Regions from separate parts of the Allobosea sp. TWI1241 genome, predicted to be linked through region 3. Evidence: predicted binding sites of a transcription regulator. Region 3 holds the regulator's gene; each other region holds the start of a gene.
The links. The regulator PhoB, encoded in region 3, activates phosphate uptake and scavenging genes when phosphate is short. The targets are predictions, from matches to a motif close to TGTCATNNANCTGTCAT.
Positions count from the first base shown of each region.

Region 1 (7,026 bases), on a different contig from region 3:
GCGGCCGCACCGAGAGCGCGAAGCGCAGCGAGCGGCGATAGCCGGAGGCGAGCGCGTCGAAGAAGCGCTCCAGCGCGTTGTAGAGCCAGTTGTGCTTCTTGTCGTGGCGCAGCAGCTTGGCGCACATCATCGGCGTCAGCGTCAGCGCGACGAAGCCCGAGACCAGCACGGCGCCGGCGAGCGTCAGGGCGAACTCGATGAAGAGCTTGCCGGTGCGCCCGGTCGAGAAGGCCATCGGCGCGTAGACCGCGACCAGCGTCAGCGTCATCGCCACGACCGCGAAGGCGATCTCGTTGATGCCCTTGATCGCGGCCTGGGTCGGCGCCATCCCCTCCTCGATATGGCGGTGGATGTTCTCCAGCACGACGATGGCGTCGTCGACCACCAGGCCGATCGCCAGCACCATGGAGAGCAGGGTCAGCGTGTTGACCGTGAAGCCCATCGCATACATCAGCGCGAAGGCGCCGATCAGCGAGACGGGGATGGTGACGAGCGGGATCAGCGTGGCGCGGAAGGAACGCAGGAAGACGAAGATGATCAGCACCACCAGCACGATCGCCTCGGCGATGGTGGTGTAGACCGCCTTGATCGAGCGATCGATGAAGATCGAGGTGTCGTAGGAGGTGGCGATCGACATGCCGTCGGGCAGGTCCTCGCGGATGCCGGGCAGGGCCTGCTGCACGCCGGAGGAGACGTCGAGCGGGTTGGCGACGGCCTGCTTGACGATGCCGATGGTGACCGAGGGCGCGCCGCGGAACCAGGCGGCGTTGCGCTCCTCGCGGGCGCCGAGCTCGACGCGGGCGACGTCGCGCATCTTCACCGGGAAGCCGTTGACGTCCTTGACCGTGACCTGCTCGAACTGCTCGGGCGTGTTGAGGCTGGTCTGCGAGAGGACGGTGAATTCGCGGTCGTTGCTCTCGATGCGGCCGGAGGGGATCTCGACGTTCTGGGCGCGCAGCGCCGCCTCGATCTCCTGCACCGTGATCTGGTAGGCGGCCATGCGGGCGCGGTCGAGCCAGATGCGCATGGCGTATTGGCGCTGGCCGAGGATGCGGACCTCGGCGACGCCGGTGATGTTCTGGACGCGGTCGGCGATGAAGCGGTCGGCGAAGTCGGTCAGCTCCAGCGGCGAGTGCCGCGAGCTGGTCAGCGACAGATACATGATCGGCTGCGCGTCGGCCTCGACCTTGGCGATGATCGGCTCGTCGATCTCGTCGGGCAGGCGGCCGCGCACGCGGCTGACGCGGTCGCGCACGTCGGAGGCGGCGACGTCGGGGTCGACGTCCGGGCGGAAGCGCACCGAGATCTGGCTGCGCTCCTGCCGGCTGGTCGAAGTGATGATCTCGATGCCCTCGATGCCGGCGATGGAGTTCTCGAGGATCTGGGTGACCTGGGTCTCGATGATCTCGGCGCTGGCGCCGCGATAGGAGGTCTGCACCGAGACGATCGGCTCGTCGATATTGGGATATTCGCGCACCGTCAGGCGCGTATAGGAGACGAAGCCGACCAGGATGACGAGCAGGCTGAGGACGGTCGAGAGGACCGGCCTGCGGATGAAGAGCTCGAACAGGCTCATCGCACGGCGCCCGGCAGCGCGCTGGTCTGCACGACGGTCTTCTCCTTGATCGAGACGGTGGAGCCGTCGCGCAGGCGCATCTGGCCGGCGGTGACGATCTGCATGCCGGGCTTCAGGCCCTTGACCACCTCGACCTTGCCGGGAAGCCGCTTGCCGAGCTCGACCTGGACGCGCCTGGCCTTGCCGTCCTCGACCACGAAGACGACCTTGCTCATGCCGTCGGGCACGACTGCGGTCTCGGGCACCAGCAGCGCCTCGTGGCGCTGGTCGACCACCACGGTGACGCGGGCGAACAGGCCGGGCCTCAGCACGAGGTCGCCATTGGGAACGGTGGCGCGCAGGCGGACGGCGCGGCCGTTGACGTCGACCACCGGGTCGATGGCGAAGACCGTGCCGGTGAAGGGCCGGTCGGGGATGGCGTCGACGCGCAGCTGGATCTGCTGGCCGGTGCGCACCCGGGTCAGGAAGATCTCCGGCACGCGGAAATCGACCTTGATCGGGTCGATATTGGTCAGGGTGATCAGCGGCTTGCCGACCGAGACGAAATCGCCGACGCCGACCGAGCGCAGGCCGACCACGCCGTTGAACGGCGCCTTGATGGTGGCGAAGGCGAGCTTGGCCTGGGCGAGCTGCAGCCGCGCCTCCTGCGAGGCGAGCTGGGCGGTGGCCTGCTCCAGCGCCACCTGCGTGCCGGCGCCGCGCTTCACCAGCGAGGTGTTGCGCTCATAGGTGTCGCGGGCGAGCGAGACGTCCGCCTTGGCCTGCGCCAGCTCGGCGTCGAGGATGGCGGTGTCGAGCATGACCAGCGGCTGGTCCTTCTTGACCCGGTCGCCCTCCTTGAAGCCGAGTGCGGTGACGCGGCCGGCGATCTCGGGCGCGATCACCACCGACTCGTCGGCGGCGAGGGTGCCGAGCGCCTCGACCTCCTCGTCGACGCTGGCGACCTCGATGCTGCCGACCTCGACCGGCACGGCCGGGGCGCGGGCGGCACCGCCCGGCGCCTGGGCCTGCTGCTGGGAGGCCTTGGTCTGGTACCTGAAGCCGTAATACCCGCCGGCCGCCAGTCCAGCGATCAGGATGAGGAGAAGAAAACGCTTCATGAGGCGGGACGCTCCGGTAGGTCGGACCTGATTTAGACTGGGCGGTACGATTTGATAAGCGAGCTTGTGGGCGGAAGGAGGGCCGTAGCGGCATCCCCGGTACGCCAACGGACCTCGCCGCGACAAGCAAAGCCGATGCCGGGCCGGCCGGATGCGGTCCCGCGCCGGGCGGATGGGGCCGGCACCGGCCTGGCACCGGCCTGGCGCGGGCCTTACGTAAGGCGATCACGATCCGGTGATCCGCCTCGGCGCCGCCGCTGCCGACGCCGCGTCACCGGGCTGTCATCTGCGGCCGCTACCGCTCCCGCCGTCACGACGGGAGAGCCGGCATGCTGCGGATCGAAGGTTTGACCAAGCGGTTCGGCGGTAATGTGGCCGTCGATGGCGTCAGCCTGTCGATTCCGCGCGGCGAGATGGTCGGGGTGATCGGCCGCTCGGGCGCCGGCAAGTCGACGCTGCTGCGCATGCTCAACCGGCTGAGCGAGCCGAGCGAGGGCCGCATCTTCAGCGGCGCGCGCGAGGTCACGGCGCTGAAGGGGGCGGCGCTGCGCGGCTGGCGCCGCGACACGGCGATGATCTTCCAGCAGTTCAACCTGGTCGGGCGCCTCGACGTGCTGACCAATGTCCTGCTCGGCCGGCTGAACCACCGCGCGGCGGCGCTGACACTGGTCAGGAGCTTCTCGCAGGACGACAAGATCCGCGCCATAGCGGCACTGGAACGTCTCGACATGGGGCACCTGCTGGCCCAGCGCGCCGAGACCCTGTCGGGCGGGCAGCAGCAGCGCGTCGCCATCGCGCGCGCCCTGGTCCAGGAGCCGGCGATCATCCTCGCCGACGAGCCGATCGCCTCGCTCGACCCGCGCAACACCCAGGTCGTGATGGACGCGCTGTTCCGCATCAACCGCGAGGACGGCATCACCGTGATCAGCAACCTGCACCATCTCGATATCGCGTCGAAATACTGCGACCGGCTGATCGGCATGGCCGGCGGCAAGGTGGTGTTCGACGGCCCGCCGCACGCGCTGACCAAGGCGGTGGCGGCCGATCTCTACGGAATCGAGGCCAGGGACGCCGGCGCCGACGCGCTGGAGGCGCTGGACGAGATCGCGACCTCGGAAGCGAGGCGCGCCAGGCAGAGCGTCGCCTGAGCGGATCCGCGCGACCGCGGGCGAGACGCCGACCGAACCATCTTCGACAGGACCACAGGAGCACCCCATGCTGACCCGTCGCCATACCCTCATGCTCGCTGCCGGCTTCGCCGGCGCGCTCGCCGCCCCGGCCTTGGCCCACGACTGGAAGGCCAAGTATCCCGAGATCGTCTTCGCGATCATCCCGGCCGAGAATGCCTCCGGCGTGACCGAGCGCTACACCCCCTTCGTCAACTATCTCGCCAAGGAACTCGGCACCAAGGTGACGCTGCGCATCGCCAACGACTATGCGGCGATCATCGAGGGCCAGCGGGCGGGCAACATCCACATCGCCTCCTACGGCCCGTCCTCCTTCGCCCGCGCCCGCATGACCGGCGCCAAGATCGACGCCTTCGCGATCGAGACCAATCTCGACGGCACCAAGGGCTATCATTCGGTCTTCTACGTGAAGAAGGACTCGCCCTATCAAAAGGTCGAGGACCTGAAGGGCAAGAATCTCGGCCTGGTCGATCCCAACTCGACCTCGGGCAACAACGTGCCGCGCTTCGCGCTGAACCAGATGAAGATCGAGCCCGAGAGCTTCTTCGGCAAGGTCGTCTATACCGGCAGCCATGAGAACGCGATCATCGCGCTCCAGCAGGGCACCGTCGACATGGTCGCCAACTGGTGGAACGACGAGCAGGAATCCAACCTGCAGCGCATGGCCCGCAAGAACATGGCCAAGGCCGAGGACTTCCGGATCATCTTCAAGTCCGAGCAGATCGTGAACTCGCCGATGGCCTATCTCTCCGACATGCCGGAGCAGCTGAAGACCGCGATCCGCGACGCCGTCCTCAACATTACCACGAAGGACAAAGCCGCCTTCGACAAGATCTACGAAGGCAAGCAGGGCCCGCTCGTCGCGGTCGACAACAAGGCCTACGACCCGATCATCGAGCTCAACAAGTTCGTCGACGAACTGCGCAAGAAGAAGTCCTCGTAAGCCATTTCAGTCGCAGCCCGTCATGGTCGGGCCTGTCCCGACCATCCACGTCTTCGCTTCGCTGATCGCGCGCGGTGTTCAAGACGTGGATGCTCGCCACAAGGCCGAGCATGACGGCTGCGGCCCGCTCTAGCCGCCTCCTCTTTCGGCGACGGACATTGTCATGACACTCGCGATCGATCGCGCCGATCCGGCCATCGCCGCCCATGCCGCGCTCTACCGGCGGGCGGCGGCGGCACGGCTGCGCCGGACCCTGCTCGGCGCCGGCCTCTTCCTGGCCTGCGTCTGGCTGTCCGCGATCGGCGCCGAGGTCGACCTGCCACGCTTCGCCGCCAATGTCTGGCGCTTTCCCAACTATCTCTACGAGATCCTGCCGCGGCTGCGCTGGGCGACGCTCGGCGCCGATCTCGCCGAATGGTTCTGGAATCTCAGAGGCTGGCTCAGGCTGCTCTGGCAGACGCTGCTGATCGCCTATGTCGGCACGGTGCTCGGCGTGCTCGGCGGCTTCGCGCTCTGCTTCGTGGCGGCGGCCAATCTCGGGCGCTCGGCGACCGGGCGCTTCCTGGCGCGCCGCTTCCTCGAATTCTGCCGCACCGTGCCGGAGATCGTCTTCGCGCTGATCTTCGTGATCGCCTTCGGGCTCGGGCCGCTGCCCGGAGTGCTCGCCATCGCGATCCACACCATGGGCGCCACCGGCAAGCTGTTCTCCGAGGTGGTCGAGAACATCGACATGAAGCCGGTCGATGGCGTGGGCGCCACCGGCGCCGGCTGGTGGCAGACCATCCGCTTCGCGGTGGTGCCGCAGGTGCTCTCGAACTTCGCCAGCTACGGGCTGCTGCGCTTCGAGATCAATGTGCGCGGCGCGGCGATCATGGGCTTCGTCGGTGCCGGCGGCATCGGCCAGGACCTGATCGAGGCGATCCGGAAATTCTACTTCACCGACGTCAGCGCGATCCTGCTGATGATCATCGTGACGGTCATGCTGATCGACTACGGCACCGAGCGGCTGCGCCATGCGCTGCTCGGCATGGAGCAGGGCCGATGACTCTGGTGCTCTCCGACACGGACCGCGCGGCGTTGGTCGCCCGCCACGGCGCGGTGCTGCGCGGCTCGCCCGGGCGCAGGGCGGCGACGCTCGCGGTGATCGCCGCGCTGGCGGGCCTCTTCGCCTATGGCGTCGCCTCGCTCGAGGTCTCGCTCTGGCGGGTGCTCTCCGGCTTCGGCAATCTCGGCCGCTTCGTCGTGCTGATGCTGCCGCCCGATCCCGGCTCGCTCGCCCGCGCGATGATCTTCGTCAAGGCGCTGTTCGAGACCATCGCCATCGCCTTCCTCGGCACGGTGATGGCGGCGATCCTCGCCTTTCCGCTCGGCTTCCTGGCGGCGCGCAACGTCGTCGCCAACCGGATCGTGCACATGCTGGCCCGCCGCTCGCTCGACACCCTGCGCGGCGTCGATGCGCTGATCTGGGCGCTGATCTGGGTGAACGTCGTCGGGCTCGGCCCCTTCGCCGGCATGCTGGCGATCATGACCGCCGATCTCGGTGCCTTCGGCAAGCTGTTCTCCGAGGCGATCGAGGCCTCCGACCGCAAGCCGGTGCAGGGCGTCACCTCGGTCGGCGGCGGCCGGCTGCACGCGATCCGCTTCGGGCTGATCCCGCAGGTGCTGCCGGTTCTGGCGAGCCAGGTGCTCTACTTCATCGAGTCGAATACGCGCTCCTCGACGATCATCGGCATCGTCGGGGCCGGCGGCATCGGCCTCTACCTCGCCGAGACGATCCGCACGCTGGAATGGCAGCAGGTCTCCTTCCTGATCCTGCTGATCCTCGCGGCTGTCTCGACCATCGATTTCCTCTCGACGCGGCTGCGCTTCGCGATCATCGGCCAGCGCGGCGGCTGAGCCGGCTGCGTCTCACTCGGCGAAGGGCTCGACCAGCATCTCCATGCGCTCGCCGGCGAAGACGCTGTCGATCAGGTGGATCGGCGAGAGATCGGGCAGGGCGTCGACCGCGTCCGAGGTCAGCACTGCCGCGCCCGGCGCGATCTTCAGCAGATCCGCCTCGCGCGCATCGGCGAGCCTGGCGCCGAGCCGGGTCTGCAGCCGGACGTAATCGGGAATGCCGCAGGCCTTGAGGGCGGCGGTGAGCGAGGCGCCGGCCTCCGCCAGCAAGCGGTCGAAGCCGGGAAAGCGCGTGGCGCAGAGCTGGTGCACGCCGGTGCCGAC
Region 1 is NZ_JBDJKW010000003.1:263,601-270,626, reverse strand. Features, by position in the region: gene ABE438_RS06490 (efflux RND transporter permease subunit) at 1-1,576, opposite strand, end outside; gene ABE438_RS06485 (efflux RND transporter periplasmic adaptor subunit) at 1,573-2,676, opposite strand; gene phnC (phosphonate ABC transporter ATP-binding protein) at 3,006-3,824, shown strand; gene phnD (phosphonate ABC transporter substrate-binding protein) at 3,892-4,806, shown strand; gene phnE (phosphonate ABC transporter, permease protein PhnE) at 4,970-5,851, shown strand; gene phnE (phosphonate ABC transporter, permease protein PhnE) at 5,848-6,702, shown strand; gene phnF (phosphonate metabolism transcriptional regulator PhnF) at 6,715-7,026, opposite strand, start outside.
Region 1: phnC (phosphonate ABC transporter ATP-binding protein) is a predicted target of PhoB. The motif match lies at 2,946-2,962, and genes of this name have one in related genera.

Region 2 (7,026 bases), on a different contig from region 3:
GGACTGGAGATCGCGACACCGGCCGAGGCGCGCGAGACGCTCCAGCTCAAGGGCGCCGACAAGGTCGCCTTCTAGCGCCATCCCGCATGAACGACGCCAGGACGGGCGGCCAATCGGCCGCCCGTTCGCGTTTAGGGACGCCTCCGCGCAAGGGGGGCGAATCCAGGATGACAGCCCGGCCGGTTTTGTGACAGCCTCACGCCAATGGCCGCAGCGAAGCGGCATCACGGATCGATCGCCGGCGGCCTCGACGCCGCCGGCGGCATCAAGGGAGGAAGAAGAAATGATCACCCGCCGTATCGCGCTGACCGGTGCGCTCGCCCTCGGCCTGGCCGCACCCGCCGTCTGGGCGCAGGCGCCCTCCGGCAAGGTCACGGTGGTGACCTCCTTCTCCAAGGACGTGACCGACCCGATCAAGAAGGCCTTCGAGACGGCGGTGCCGGGCGTGACGCTCGAGGTCCAGAACCGCAACACCAATGCCGGCGTGAAATATCTCGAGGAGACCAAGGCCAACAACCAGGTCGACCTGTTCTGGGCCTCGGCGCCCGACGCTTTCGAGGTGCTGAAAGGCAAGAAGCTGCTGGTGCAGTACAAGCCGAAGGCGACCGGCATCCCGGACAAGATCGGCTCCTACCCGATCAACGACCCGGCCGGCTTCTATTCCGGCTTCGCGGCCTCCGGCTACGGCATCATGTGGAACGAGCGCTACGCCAAGGCCAACAAGCTGCCCGAGCCCAAGGACTGGCAGGACCTCGCCGAGCCGGCCTTCTTCGACCATGTCTCGATCGCCTCGCCCGCCCGCTCCGGCACCACGCATTTGACGATCGAGACGATCCTGCAGGGCGAGGGCTGGGAGAAGGGCTGGCGCACCATCAAGGACATGTCCGGCAATTTCCGCTCGATCACCGAGCGCTCCTTCGGCGTGCCGGAGGCGGTGAATTCCGGGCAGGTCGGCGTCGGCATCGTCATCGATTTCTTCGCCTTCTCGGCGCAGGCCTCCGGCTTCCCGGTGAAGTTCGTCTATCCGACGGTGACCACCGTCGTGCCGGCCAATGTTGGCATCGTCGCCAGCGCGCCGAACCAGGCCGGTGCCGAGGCCTTCGTCGAGTTCCTGCTCTCCACCTCAGGCCAGGAGGTGCTGCTGCAGCCCGGCATCCGCCGCCTGCCGGTCAACCCGGCGGTCTACGCCAAGGCCGGCGAGGACTATCCCAACCCCTTCACCGATCCGCGCTTCCAGAAGATGATCGGCTTCGACGTCGACAAGTCGGAGGTCCGCACCGCGGTGGTCGACACGCTGTTCGACCAGTTGATCTCCTTCCAGCTCGACGCGCTCAAGGACGTCACCAAGACGCTGCACGCCGTCGATGCCGCGCTTGCTAAGAAGCCGAACGAGAAGGCCCGTGCGTTCGCCGGCGAGGCCCGCGACCTGATCGCCGCCATGCCGGTCAGCGAGGAGCAGGCCGCCAGCGCCGAACTGCGCGGCGCCTTCACCGGCGGCAAGCAGAAGGGCGCCCGCCAGGCCGAGGTCGAAGCGCAATGGGCGAGCTTCGCCCGCGACAACTACGCCAAGGCCAAGGCCAAGGCCGAGGAGGCGCTGAAGGCGGCCCGCTGAGCCGGCGCGATCCCGTCATGCCCGCCCGCACGGCGGGCCGCACCGGCCCCGATGCGCCTCCCGGAAGGGAGACGGTGACGGGCCGGTCCCGGCCCGGCCGTGGCGCGAGAGCCCGACCGACATGACCTCGCGAAACGAGAGCCGATGACCGCCGTCTCCACTCCCCCGCGCCGCGCCCGCCTCGCCTCCGCGACGTCCGGCCAGATCGCGCTCGCGCTGGCGATCGCAGCCTTCCTGCTGGCCTTCCTGGTGCTGCCGGTGGCGACCGTCATCTATGTCGCCTTCACCGAGAAGGGCACCTCGACCTTCACCCTGGTGAACTTCTACGACTTCGCCCGCACCGAGCTGTTCATGCGCTCGCTGTGGAACTCCTTCTACGTCTCGTCCATGTCGGTGGTCTGGGCCTCGGTCTTCGCCCTGCCGCTGGCCTATCTGACCACGCGCTTCGCCTTCCGCGGCGCGGTGATCGTCCAGACGCTCGGCTTCCTGCCGCTGATCATGCCGCCCTTCGTCGGCGCGGTGGCGATGCAGCTCTTCTTCGGCCGCAACGGCACGGTGAACCTGCTGCTGGACGACTGGTTCGGCTTCAAGCTCGACTTCATGGAGGGGCTGAACGGCGTCATCTTCGTCCAGACCGTGCACTACTTCCCCTTCATCCTGATCAATCTCTCGGCGGCGCTGCGCAATATCGACCGGGCCATGGAGGAGGCGGCGCAGAATCTCGGTTCCTCGGGCTTCCGCCTGTTCCGCCGCATCGTCTTCCCGCTCGCCATGCCGGGCTATCTCGCCGGCGCCTCGCTGGTCTTCGTCAAGGTCTTCGACGACCTCGCCACGCCGCTGCTGCTCAACGTCAAGGACATGCTGGCGCCGCAGGCCTATCTGCGCGTCACCTCGATCGGCATCACCGATCCGATGGGCTATGTCATCTCCGTGGTGCTGATCGTCGCCTCCGTGCTGGCGATGTGGTTCTCGGCGCTGGCGCTGAAGGGCCGCGACTACGCCACCACGCAGCGCGGCGGCGGTGGCCTCGCCCGGCGCGCGATGCGCCCGCACGAGGCGATCCTCGGCTATGGCGTGGTCTTCCTGATCCTGGCGCTGGTGCTGGCGCCGCATCTCGGCCTGCTGCTGCTCTCCTTCGCGACGATCTGGTCGTTCTCGCCGCTGCCGGATGCCTACACGCTGGCCCATTACAGCCGCGTCTTCGGCGAGAGTTCGCTCTACATCAAGAACACGCTGATCTACGCCTCGCTGGCCGGCGCCATCGACGTCGTGCTCGGCGTCGCCATCGCCTATCTCGTCCTGCGCACCAAGCTGATCGGGCGCGAATGGCTGGACTGGATGGCCTCGGCCGCGCTCGCCATCCCGGGCGTAGTGCTCGGCATCGGCTATCTGCGCACCTTCTACGGCATCACGCTGCCGGACGGCACGCCGCTCGCCGCGCTCTGGGTGACCATCGTGCTGGCGCTGGCGATCAGGCGCCTGCCCTATGCGCTGCGCGCCTGCTATGCCGCGCTCCAGCAGATCTCCGTCTCGCTGGAGGAGGCGGCGGAGAACCTCGGCGCCACCAAGGCCCGCACCGTCCGGCGCGTGGTGGTGCCGCTGATGACCGGCGGCATCCTCGCCGGCTTCGTCACCTCCTTCGCGACCGCGGCCGTCGAGCTCTCGGCCACTCTGATGCTGGTGCAGTCCAACTCCGACGCGCCGCTGGCCTACGGGCTCTACGTCTTCATGCAGTCGGCGGCCGGGCGCGGGCCCGGCGCGGCGCTGGGCGTCGTCGCCGTGGTGCTGGTCGCGCTCTGCACCTTCCTCTCCCATCTCGTCATCGAACGCAGCCAGAAGGCCCGTGGCCTATGACCATGCCGAGCACCGCTCCCGCCGACAGCCTGCCGACCACGCCCGCCGTCTCGGTGGCGATCGAGGGCGTCAACCTGTCCTATGGCGACAACCACGTCCTCAAGGACGTCAACCTGGCGATCGAACCCGGCGAGTTCTTCGCCTTCCTCGGCCCGTCCGGTTGCGGCAAGACCACGCTGCTGCGGCTGATCGCCGGCTTCAACCAGGCCGATACCGGCCGCGTCACCATCGGCGGCGCCGACATCACGGCGCTGCCGCCCTGGAAGCGCGATGTCGGCATGGTGTTCCAGTCCTATGCGCTGTGGCCGCACATGACGGTACGCCGCAACGTCGCCTTCGGCCTGGAGGAGCGCGGCGTGAAGCGCGCCGAGATCGAGCGGCGCGTCGAGGCGGCGCTGGCGCTGGTCGGGCTGGCCCATCTCGGCGAGCGGCGCCCCTCGCAGCTCTCGGGCGGGCAGCAGCAGCGCGTCGCGGTCGCCCGCACCGTCGCGGTCGAGCCCAAGGTGCTGCTCCTCGACGAGCCGCTCTCAAATCTCGACGCCAAGATGCGCGTGCAGGTGCGCCGCGAACTGCGCGACCTGCAGCAGCGGCTCGGCCTGACCACCATCTTCGTCACCCACGACCAGGAGGAGGCCAACAGCATCTGCGACCGCATCGCGGTGATGAACGACGGCACCGTCCAGCAGGTCGGCACCCCGATGGAGCTCTACGAGCGCCCGGCCAACCTCTTCGTCGCCAACTTCCTCGGCACCGCCAACATCCTCTCCGGCGCGCTGGCGGAGAGCGGCGGCAGCCGCCGCTTCACGCTGGAAGGCGGCACGGCGCTGGAGGTGCCGGCCGGCCAGAGCGTGCCGTCCGGCGCGCGCCTGGTCTTCCGCCCGCAGCACGCCGATCTCGCCCCGCCCGACGCCGCGGCCGGCCCCGGCATCGCCCGCCTGCCCTGCACGGTCAGGCACCGCGAATTCCTCGGCGCGAGCGTGCGCTACGGTGTCGCGGTCGGCGGCTCCGAGGTGGCGGTCGACCTGCCGTTTCGCTCGGGAAACGAGCTCTACGGCCTCGGCGAAGCGGCCACGCTGCTTCTTCCGGACAAGTCCCTGATGTGGCTTGCCGACTAAGCACCCCGCGTGCATGAGTGCTTTGTGACGGTTTCATGTCACCAAAGGGCCCTCGCCGCATCGGAGCGGGGCCGCCGAGAGGAGAGAGACGCCTTGCTCGATCTGCGACTTGCCCGCCTTGCCGCCACCGCTGCCGCCCCGCTCATGCTCGCCGTGGCGACGGCGCCCGCCCAGGCCCAGGACGCCTGCCCCAATCGCGGCCAGCTCGACACGCTCTACTGCGACGCCAACAACGACCTCGTCGCCGACGCGCCGACCGACCCGGCCAAGTGGAAGGACCCGTCCGCGCTGGTCTGGGCCTACACCCCGGTCGAGGACCCGGCGGTCTACGCCAACGTCTTCAAGCCGCTGACCGACCATCTCGCCACCTGCACCGGCAAGCGCATCGTCTACTATCCGGTCCAGTCCAACTCGGCCGAGATCGAGGCCATGCGCTCGGGCCGTCTGCATTTCGCCGGTTTCTCGACCGGGCCGACCGGCTTCGCCGTGAACCTCGCAGGCGCGATCCCCTTCGCCGCCAAGGGCTCGGCCGCGGGCGTGCGCGGCTACAACCTCGTCGCGGTGGTCAAGGCGTCCAGCCCCTACAAGACGCTGGCCGACCTCAAGGGCAAGAAGGTCGCCCACACCTCGCCCTCGTCGAACTCCGGCAATCTCGCGCCGCGCGTGCTCTTCCCCGAACACGGGCTCGAGGCCGACAAGGACTACAAGCCGCTGATGTCGGGCGGTCACGACAAGTCGCTGCTCGGCGTCGTCTCCGGCGACTACGACATGGCCGCCGTCGCCGGCGACGTCTATGAACGCATGATCGTGCGCGGCACGATCAAGAAGGAGGACACCCGCGAGATCTATCGCAGCGCGGTGTTCCCGACCTCCTCCTTCGCCTACGCCCACGACCTCAAGCCCGAGCTCGCCAAGAAGCTGCAGGACTGCTTCTTCTCCTTCCGCTTCACCCCGGAGATGACGAAGGAGTTCAACGGCGACGACCGCTTCCTGCCGATCACCTACCAGAAGGACTGGGCGATCGTGCGTGACGTGGCCGAGAAGTCGGGCACGCCCTACAACAAGGCGGCCTACGACGCCGAAGCGAAGCGCGAGGCGGACGCCGCCGCCAAGAAGCGCCAGCAGCAGCAGGCTCCGGCCAAGCCCTGATCCCCCAAGAAGAAGACCAAGCCAAGCCCATGAGCGCCCTGCCAAGCGATGCGTCCGGCACCTGCCGGACGCTGGTCATCCGCAATCTCGTCAAGGAATACCGGCCCGGACAGCCCGTGCTGCGCGACATCTCGATCACGGTCGACCAGCCCGGGATCGTCGCCATCATCGGCCCCTCCGGCACCGGCAAGTCGACGCTGATCCGCTGCATCAACCGCCTGGTCGATCCGACCTCCGGCGCGATCATGCTGGACGGCACCGACCTGGCGAAGCTGCAGGGCGACGCGCTGCGCCAGGCCCGCCGGCGGCTCGGCATGGTCTTCCAGGAGTACAATCTCGTCGAGCGGCTCACCGTGATCGAGAACGTGCTCTGCGGGCGGCTGGGCTACGTCCCGGTCTGGCGGGCCTGGACCCGCCGCTTCTCCGAAGCCGACATCGCGCGCGCCTTCGCCCTGCTCGACCTCGTCGGGCTGGGCGAGTTCGCCACCCGCCGCGCCGACCAGCTCTCCGGCGGCCAGCGCCAGCGCGTGGGCATCGCCCGCGCGGTGATGCAGGAGCCGGACCTCGTCCTCGCCGACGAGCCGACATCCTCGCTCGACCCCAAGACCTCGGTCGAGATCATGGAGCTGCTGGCAGAGGTCGGCCGCGAGCGCGGCATCCCGGTCCTGGTCAACATCCACAACGTCGCCCTCGCCCGCCGCTTCTCAAAGCGGATCATCGGCATGTCGAAGGGGCTGATCGTCTATGACGGCCCGCCCGAGGGCCTGCAGGATTCGCATCTCGCCGAGATCTATGGCGGCGAAGGCTGGATGGAATGAGCACGCCGTCCGCCCTCCCCGCCGGGAGCCTGCGCGCCCGCGCCTTCCCGGTGAACTGGCCGCTGCGCATCGGCGCGGTCCTGTTCCTCGCCTATGTCGCCTATGCGGCCCAGATCGTCGACATCCGCTGGGAGCGCTTCGTCCAGGGCCTGGACAACGGCGCCCGCTTCATCGGCCGGATGCTGCCGCCCAACACGGCCGGCGACAAGATGGAGCTGCTCGTCCAGGGCATGGTCGAGTCGCTGCAGATCGCGATCATCTCGACCTTCGCCGGCGTGCTGCTCGCCCTGCCGCTCGGCCTGTGCGCCGCGCGCAACATGATGCCGATGCCGGTCACGGTGGTGGCGCGCGGGCTCATCGCGCTGTTCCGCACCTTCCACCCGGTCATCGTCGCCATTCTCTTCGTCAAGGCCGTCGGCTTCGGCGCGCTCGCCGGCGTGCTCGCCCTGATCGTCGCGACGCTGGGCTTCATCGCCAA
Region 2 is NZ_JBDJKW010000011.1:70,661-77,686, reverse strand. Features, by position in the region: gene kce (3,5-dioxohexanoate:acetyl-CoA acetone transferase) at 1-75, shown strand, start outside; gene ABE438_RS14900 (ABC transporter substrate-binding protein) at 287-1,612, shown strand; gene ABE438_RS14895 (ABC transporter permease) at 1,757-3,466, shown strand; gene ABE438_RS14890 (ABC transporter ATP-binding protein) at 3,463-4,581, shown strand; gene phnD (phosphate/phosphite/phosphonate ABC transporter substrate-binding protein) at 4,726-5,730, shown strand; gene phnC (phosphonate ABC transporter ATP-binding protein) at 5,760-6,548, shown strand; gene phnE (phosphonate ABC transporter, permease protein PhnE) at 6,545-7,026, shown strand, end outside.
Region 2: phnD (phosphate/phosphite/phosphonate ABC transporter substrate-binding protein) is a predicted target of PhoB. The motif match lies at 4,606-4,622, and genes of this name have one in related genera.

Region 3 (7,026 bases):
TCCGGGCGTCACGGTTTCCGCTTACACAGCGGACGCTGCCGGTATCGGATTCCGCCAAGATCTTTCCCGATGTCGCGCGGACTTTGGCGCGGCATGACGAAGACAGGTGAAAACGATGTCAGAAGCCGGAGCCTGGACCGAAGAGCGCGTCGAGCTGCTCAAGAAGCTCTGGAACGACGGGCTGAGCGCCAGCCAGATCGCCGGCGAGCTCGGCAGCGTCACCCGCAACGCCGTCATCGGCAAGGTGCATCGCCTCGGCCTGTCGGGACGCGCCAAGTCCCCGGGCTCGGCGACGCCGCGTCCGCGCAAGACCGCGACGCGCGCCCCCTCGCATCCGATGACGCCGCCGGCGCCGGGCCCCGGCCTGACCCGCGGCAACACCGCGCTCGCCCCACAGTTCGAGGCCGAACCCGAGGCCGAGCCGCAGGTGGCGGCCACCCCGGCCCCGGCCGAGGAGGTGGTGGTGCCGTTCTCCGAGCGCGTCAGCATCATGGATCTGCGCGAATACATGTGCCGCTGGCCGATGGGCGATCCGACGACGCCGGAGTTCCGCTTCTGCGGCGCCCGCTCGTCGACCGGCCTGCCCTATTGCAGCTACCATGCCCGCATCGCCTACCAGCCGGCGGCCGACCGCCGCCGCGACCGCAAGGCCGTCCGCGCCTGAGGGCGACAAGGCGACCGCGAAACGATCCGAGGAAGCCGGCCCCGTGGCCGGCTTTTTCATGCCCGCCATCGTGCCGGGAGCCAGGTTTCCGGCCGCAAGCCTTGGAACGACAGGTCTTCGAGTAGCAGTGCCTCGGACCAACACGATCCCGGGCGGGAAGGGGCAGGATGGCGACCATCGCGATCTATGCGGGCGCGGCGCTGGCGGAGATCGCCGGCTGCTTCGCCTTCTGGGCCTGGCTGAAGCTCGACCGCTCGGTCTGGTGGCTCGTGCCGGGGCTGCTGGCGCTGGCCGGCTTCGCCTGGCTGCTGGCGCTGGTCGACAGCCCCGCGGCGGGGCGAACCTTCGCCGCCTATGGCGGGGTCTATATCCTCGCCTCGCTCGGCTGGATGGCGCTGGTCGAGAAGGTGGCGCCCGACCGCTTCGACCTGATCGGCGCGGCGCTGTGTCTGGCGGGCGCCAGCGTAATCGTCGCCGCCCCGCGCTGACCCGCTTTCGGCATAACCGACGCCGTCATTGCGGCGTCTGGTGCAGACCAAAAGCCGAACCCGGCACGGGCTGGGTGCGCTCCGGCTCCACGCCGTCATTCCGGGGCTTCGCGCAGCGAAGAGCCCGGAACCCATGACCGCGCGGCTACCGGCTCGGGCGGCAGCGGTCGCGCTGCATCTTCCACCGACACTGGCCATGGGGCCCCGGAGCGACGGTGGATCGCCCGCGTCACGCCCTGCCCGCTTCAGCCTCCGCGGGCGAAGGTCTCGTCGAAGGCGTAGCCGGCGCCGCGCACCGTGCGCAGCGGGTCCTTGGCGTTGCCGGGCGTGATCGCCTTGCGCAGGCGCCCGACATGCACGTCGACGGTGCGCTCGTCGATATAGACGTCGCGGCCCCAGACGGCGTCGAGCAGCTGCGCCCGGGAATAGACCCGGCCCGGCGCCTGCATCAGGAATTCGAGCAGACGGAACTCGGTCGGGCCGAGATGCAGCTCGGTGCCGGCCCGGCGCACACGCCGCGTGGTGCGGTCGAGCTCGAGGTCGCCGGCGGTGAGCAGCCCGGCGACATGGCCGGGCTTGGCCCGGCGCAGCAGCGCCTGCACCCGCGCGATCAGCTCCGGCAGCGAGAACGGCTTGACCACATAGTCGTCGGCGCCGGTGGCGAGGCCGCGCACGCGCTCGGTCTCCTCGCCGCGGGCGGTCAGCATGATGATCGGCACGCGCTCGGTGTCGCGCCGGGCCCTGAGACGCCGGCAGAGCTCGATGCCGGAGAGGCCGGGCAGCATCCAGTCGAGCAGCACGAGATCGGGCGTGCTGTCGCGCAGATGCAGCTCGGCGTCGTCGCCGCGCGCCACGCTGTCGACCTCGAAGCCCTCGGCCTCGAGATTGTAGCGCAGGAGCAGGGTCAGCGGCTCCTCGTCCTCGACGATCAGGATGCGCGCGGCCATGTCGGGCCCTTTCAGGCGTCGCCGGAAGCGGCGGAAGCCGGCAGCTCGACGGGGATGTCGGTGGTGTCGAGCTTCGGCCGGGTCTCGTCGATCGACTGGCCGGTGACGAGGTAGTGGATGGTCTCGGCGATGTTGGTGGTGTGGTCGCCGATGCGCTCGACGTTCTTGGCGCAGAACAGCAGATGCGTGCAGAAGGTGATGTTGCGCGGATCCTCCATCATATAGGTCAGGAGCTCGCGGAACAGCGAGGTGTAGAGCGCGTCGATCTCGTCGTCGCGGCGCCAGACCTCCATCGCCTTGCGGTCGTTGCCGGCGGCATAGGCGTCGAGCACGTCCTTGAGCTGGGCCTGGACCAGGCGGCTCATATGCTCCAGCCCGACCACGGCCCGCGTCGGCGGCGAGAACTGGCCGGAGATCGCGACGGCGCGCTTGGCGATGTTCTTGGCGAGATCGCCGACGCGCTCGATATCGGCGGCGATGCGGATCGCCGAGATCAGCTCGCGCAGGTCGTTGGCGAGGGGCTGGCGCCGGGCGATGGTCAGCACCGCCTTCTCCTCGACGTCGCGCTGGAGATTGTCCAGGCGCTGGTCCGCGCTGATGATCTTCTGGGCGAGCGCGGTGTCGCGGCGCACCAGAGCGACGGTGGAGTCGCCGAGCATGCGCTCGGACATGCCGCCCATCTCGGCGAGGCTGCGACGCAGCGCCTCGAGATCGGCGTCGTAGGAGCGGACGATGTGTTCGGACATGGGGCGCGTATCCTGTCGTGGCGGCGCGAGCGTCGAAGGCGGTGTCGATCTCAGCCGAAGCGGCCGGTGACGTAGTCCTGCGTCTGCTTCTTGCTCGGGTTCATGAAGATGGTGTTGGTCGCGTCGAACTCGATCACCTCGCCGAGATACATGAAGGCGGTGTACTGCGAGATGCGCGCCGCCTGCTGCATGTTGTGGGTGACGATCACGATGGTGAAATCGCTCTTCAGCTGCTCGAGCAGGTCCTCGATCTTGCCGGTCGAGATCGGGTCGAGCGCCGAGGTCGGCTCGTCGAACAGGATGACCTCGGGCCTCTGGGCGATGGTGCGGGCGATGCACAGGCGCTGCTGCTGGCCGCCGGAGAGGCCCATGCCGGAGGCCTTGAGCTTGTCCTTGACCTCGTCCCACAGCGCGGCCCGGCGCAGCGCGCCCTCGACGCGGTCGTCCAGCTCCGATTTCGGCGGCTTCTCGTAGAGGCGGATGCCGAAGGCGACGTTGTCGTAGATCGACATCGGGAAGGGCGTCGGCTTCTGGAAGACCATGCCGACGCGCGAGCGCAGTTCGTTCACGTCGACATCGCCGCTGATGACGTTGCGGCCGTCGAGCATGATCTCGCCGGTGGCGCGCTGCTCGGGATAGAGCGAGTAGATGCGGTTGAAGATGCGCAGCAGCGTGGACTTGCCGCAGCCCGACGGGCCGATCAGCGCCGTGACGTGGCGGTCGCGGAAGTCCAGGTTGATGTTCTTCAGCGCCTTGTGCTCGCCGTAGTAGAAATCGAGGTTGCGGACCGCGATGCGCACGGGCGCGGCGGCGTCCAGGACCTGCGGGCTGGTTTCAATGGTCGAGAGCATCGACTTATCCTTTCGGACGGGCGTGGCGAGCGTCATTTCGCGCCTCGCACGAGACGGCGGGCGGCGAGCGACAGGAACAGGATGGAGAAGGTGATGATCAGCGAGCCGGCCCAGGCGAGCTGCTGCCAGTTCTCGTAAGGCGCCGAGGCGAACTGATAGATCGTCACCGGCAGGTTGGAGACGCCGCCGATCAGGCTCGGCGAGAACCAGAAATTGTTGTTGAGCGCGGTGAAGATCAGCGGCGCGGTCTCGCCGGCGACGCGGGCGAGCGCCAGCAGGATGCCGGTGACCATGCCGGCCTTGGCCGCCTGCCAGGTGATCGCGGTGATCACCACCGAAGGCGGGGCGCCGAGCGCCGCGCCGGCCTCGCGCAGGCCGCCCGGCACCAGCCGCAGCATGTCCTCGGTGGTGCGCACGATCACCGGGATCGCGATGATGCCGAGCGCGATGCCGCCGGCCCAGCCGGAATAGCTGCCCATCGGCTCGACCATCACGACATAGACGAACAGGCCGATCAGGATCGACGGCGCCGAGAGCAGGATGTCGTTGATGAAGCGGATCAGCTCGGCGAGCTTCGAGCCCTTGCCGTATTCGGCGAGATAGGTGCCGGCGAGCACGCCGATCGGGGTAGCGATGGCGATGCCGATCAGCGTCAGCACCAGCGAGCCGACGATCGCGTTGGCGAGGCCGCCGCCTGCCGTGCCGGGGCCGGGCGTGACCTTGGTGAAGGTGTCGAGCGAGAGCCCGGCGACGCCCTTCACGATCAGCATGCCGAGGATCCAGAACAGCACCGAGATCGCCATCAGGGTGAAGCCGGTGGCGACGAGCTTCATCAGGCGGTCGGCGCGGCGGCGCGCCGGGCGCACGCGGCCCCAGGGCGCCAGCGCCTGGCTCTGCGGGGCGGGAGTGGCTTGCGACATCGGACGGCGCTCCGGCTCAGTAGCTCTTGACGCGCGAGACGAGGATGCGCGCGGCGACGAGGACGAGGAAGGTCACGAAGAACAGGATGCAGCCGAGCGCGATCAGCGCATTGAGCTGCAGGCCAAGCGCCTCGTTGAACTCGTTGGCGATGCGCGAGGCGATGGTCGAGCCCGGATCCATGATCGAGGCCGAGAGCCGGTTGGCGTTGCCGACCACGAAGGTCACCGCCATGGTCTCGCCGAGCGCGCGGCCGAGGCCGAGCATCACCGCGCCGATGATCGAGACGCCGGCCTGCGGCAGCAGCACATGGCGCACCACCTCCCAGGTCGTCGCCCCGATGCCATAGGCGCTCTCGCGCAGCACCGAGGGGATCTGGTCGAGCATGTCGCGGGTGATCGAGGCGATGAAGGGGATGATCATGAACGCCAGGATCAGCCCGGCGGTCAGGATGCCCAGCCCGGAGGGCGAGCGCGAATACAGGATGGTGCCGACGATCGGCATGCCCTCGACGATGTTGGAGAGCGGCACCTGCACATAGGCGGCGAAGAGCGGCACGAAGACGAACAGGCCCCACATGCCGTAGATGATCGAGGGCACGGCGGCGAGCAGCTCGACGGCGGTCGAGACCGGGCGCTTGAACCAGGCCGGGGCGAGCTGGGTCAGGAACACCGCGATGCCGAGCGAGAGCGGCACGCCGACGACCAGAGCGATGAGCGCGGTGACCAACGTGCCCGCGATCGCCGGCCAGGCGCCGTACTGGTCGTTCATCGTGTCCCAGGACGAGGAGGTCAGGAAGCCCGGGCCGAATTCGCGGAAGGCCGGCCAGCCGCCGATCACCATCGAGGCCATGATGCCGGCGAGCAGCGCCAGCACCAGCAGCGCCGAGACCAGGCTGGCGTTGCGGAAGACGACGTCGAAGGTCGCCTTGGGGGTCTTCCTGATGCGGCGCGCCGGGGGCACGCTCGCCAGGTCGGTTGCTGCGGTCATCCGCGTGGGCTCCGGTTGTCGTCGGTGCGGGGCCGCCGGGGCGTTCCCGTGGCCCGCATTCCGGAGCAGCCCGCCCGCGCCGTGCGCGACAGGCTGCTCGGGAATGGGGGCGGCCGTCCTGTTGTGCGGCGGGGCAGGCCGTCCGGCCCGCCCCGCGCAGCGTCATTATCTCAGAGGACGGGCTTGCCGTCCTTGTCGGTGACGCCCTTCCAGGCGTCGCGGACCAGCGCCTTCACATTGGCCGGCAGCGCGACATAGTCGAGCTCGGAGGCCATCTTGTCGCCATTCTGGAAGGCCCAGTCGACGAACTTCAGCGCGGCGGCGGTCTCTTCCGGCTTGTCCGGCTTGGCGTAGACCAGCAGGAAGGTCGCGGCGGTGATCGGCCAGGCCTGCGCACCCTTCTGGTTGGTCAGCGAGATGCCGAAGCCCGGGGCGGCCTTCCAGTCGGCATTGGCGGCGGCGGCCTGGAACGAGGCCTCGTCCGGCTGCGGGAAGTTGCCCTCGGCGTTCTGGATCAGGGCGTGCGACAGGCCGTTCTGCTTGGCATAGGCGTATTCGACATAGCCGATCGAGTTGGCGACCTGCTTGACCGAGGCGGCGACGCCCTCATTGCCCTTGCCGCCGATGCCGACCGGCCACTGCACCGAGGTGTTGTTGCCGAGCTTGCCCTTGAACTCCTCGGAGACGGCCGAGAGGTAGTTGGTGAACACGAAGGTCGTGCCCGACCCGTCCGAGCGGTAGACCGGCGAGATGTTGGCGTCGGGAAGGGCGAGACCCTCGTTGATCTTGGCGATCTTCGGGTCGTTCCACTTCTTGATGGTGCCGAGATAGATCTCGGCCAGGATCGGGCCGGTGAGCTTCAGCTTGCCGGGCGCGACGCCGGGGATGTTCACGGCCGGGACGACGCCGCCCATGACGGTCGGGAACTGGACGAAGCCGCCCTTCTCGAGGTCCTCGCCCTTGAGCGGGGCGTCGGTGGCGCCGAAGGCGACGGTCTTGGCGCGGATCTGGCGGATGCCGCCGCCCGAGCCGATCGACTGGTAGTTGAGACCGATATTGGTCTCCTTCTTATAGGCTTCGGCCCATTTGGCGTAGATGGGGAAGGGGAAGGTCGCGCCGGCGCCGGTGATGTCGGCGGCCTGGGACGCACCGGCCAGGCCGATCACGGCGGCGGCGGCGATGAGAAGTCTGCGCATGGGGTGTCCTCTTTCGGAACGCGAGAGCGGCGGCCCTGCTCAAACACGGCCTGTATGACATCCGCATGACAGCACGTCATGAAGCGGCGGCGCGGCTCAGCCCGGCGTCTGCGGCAGGGCCGGCAGCACGGCCCGGAAGGTGGCGCCCTGCCCGACCACGCTCTCGATGGTGAGCCGGCCGCGATGGCGCAGCACGATGTGCTTGACGATGGCGAGGCCGAGCCCG
Region 3 is NZ_JBDJKW010000015.1:46,247-53,272, forward strand. Features, by position in the region: gene ABE438_RS17065 (GcrA family cell cycle regulator) at 116-664, shown strand; gene ABE438_RS17070 (YnfA family protein) at 832-1,152, shown strand; gene phoB (phosphate regulon transcriptional regulator PhoB) at 1,398-2,099, opposite strand; gene phoU (phosphate signaling complex protein PhoU) at 2,111-2,845, opposite strand; gene pstB (phosphate ABC transporter ATP-binding protein PstB) at 2,896-3,696, opposite strand; gene pstA (phosphate ABC transporter permease PstA) at 3,729-4,616, opposite strand; gene pstC (phosphate ABC transporter permease subunit PstC) at 4,633-5,604, opposite strand; gene pstS (phosphate ABC transporter substrate-binding protein PstS) at 5,775-6,800, opposite strand; gene ABE438_RS17105 (ATP-binding protein) at 6,897-7,026, opposite strand, start outside.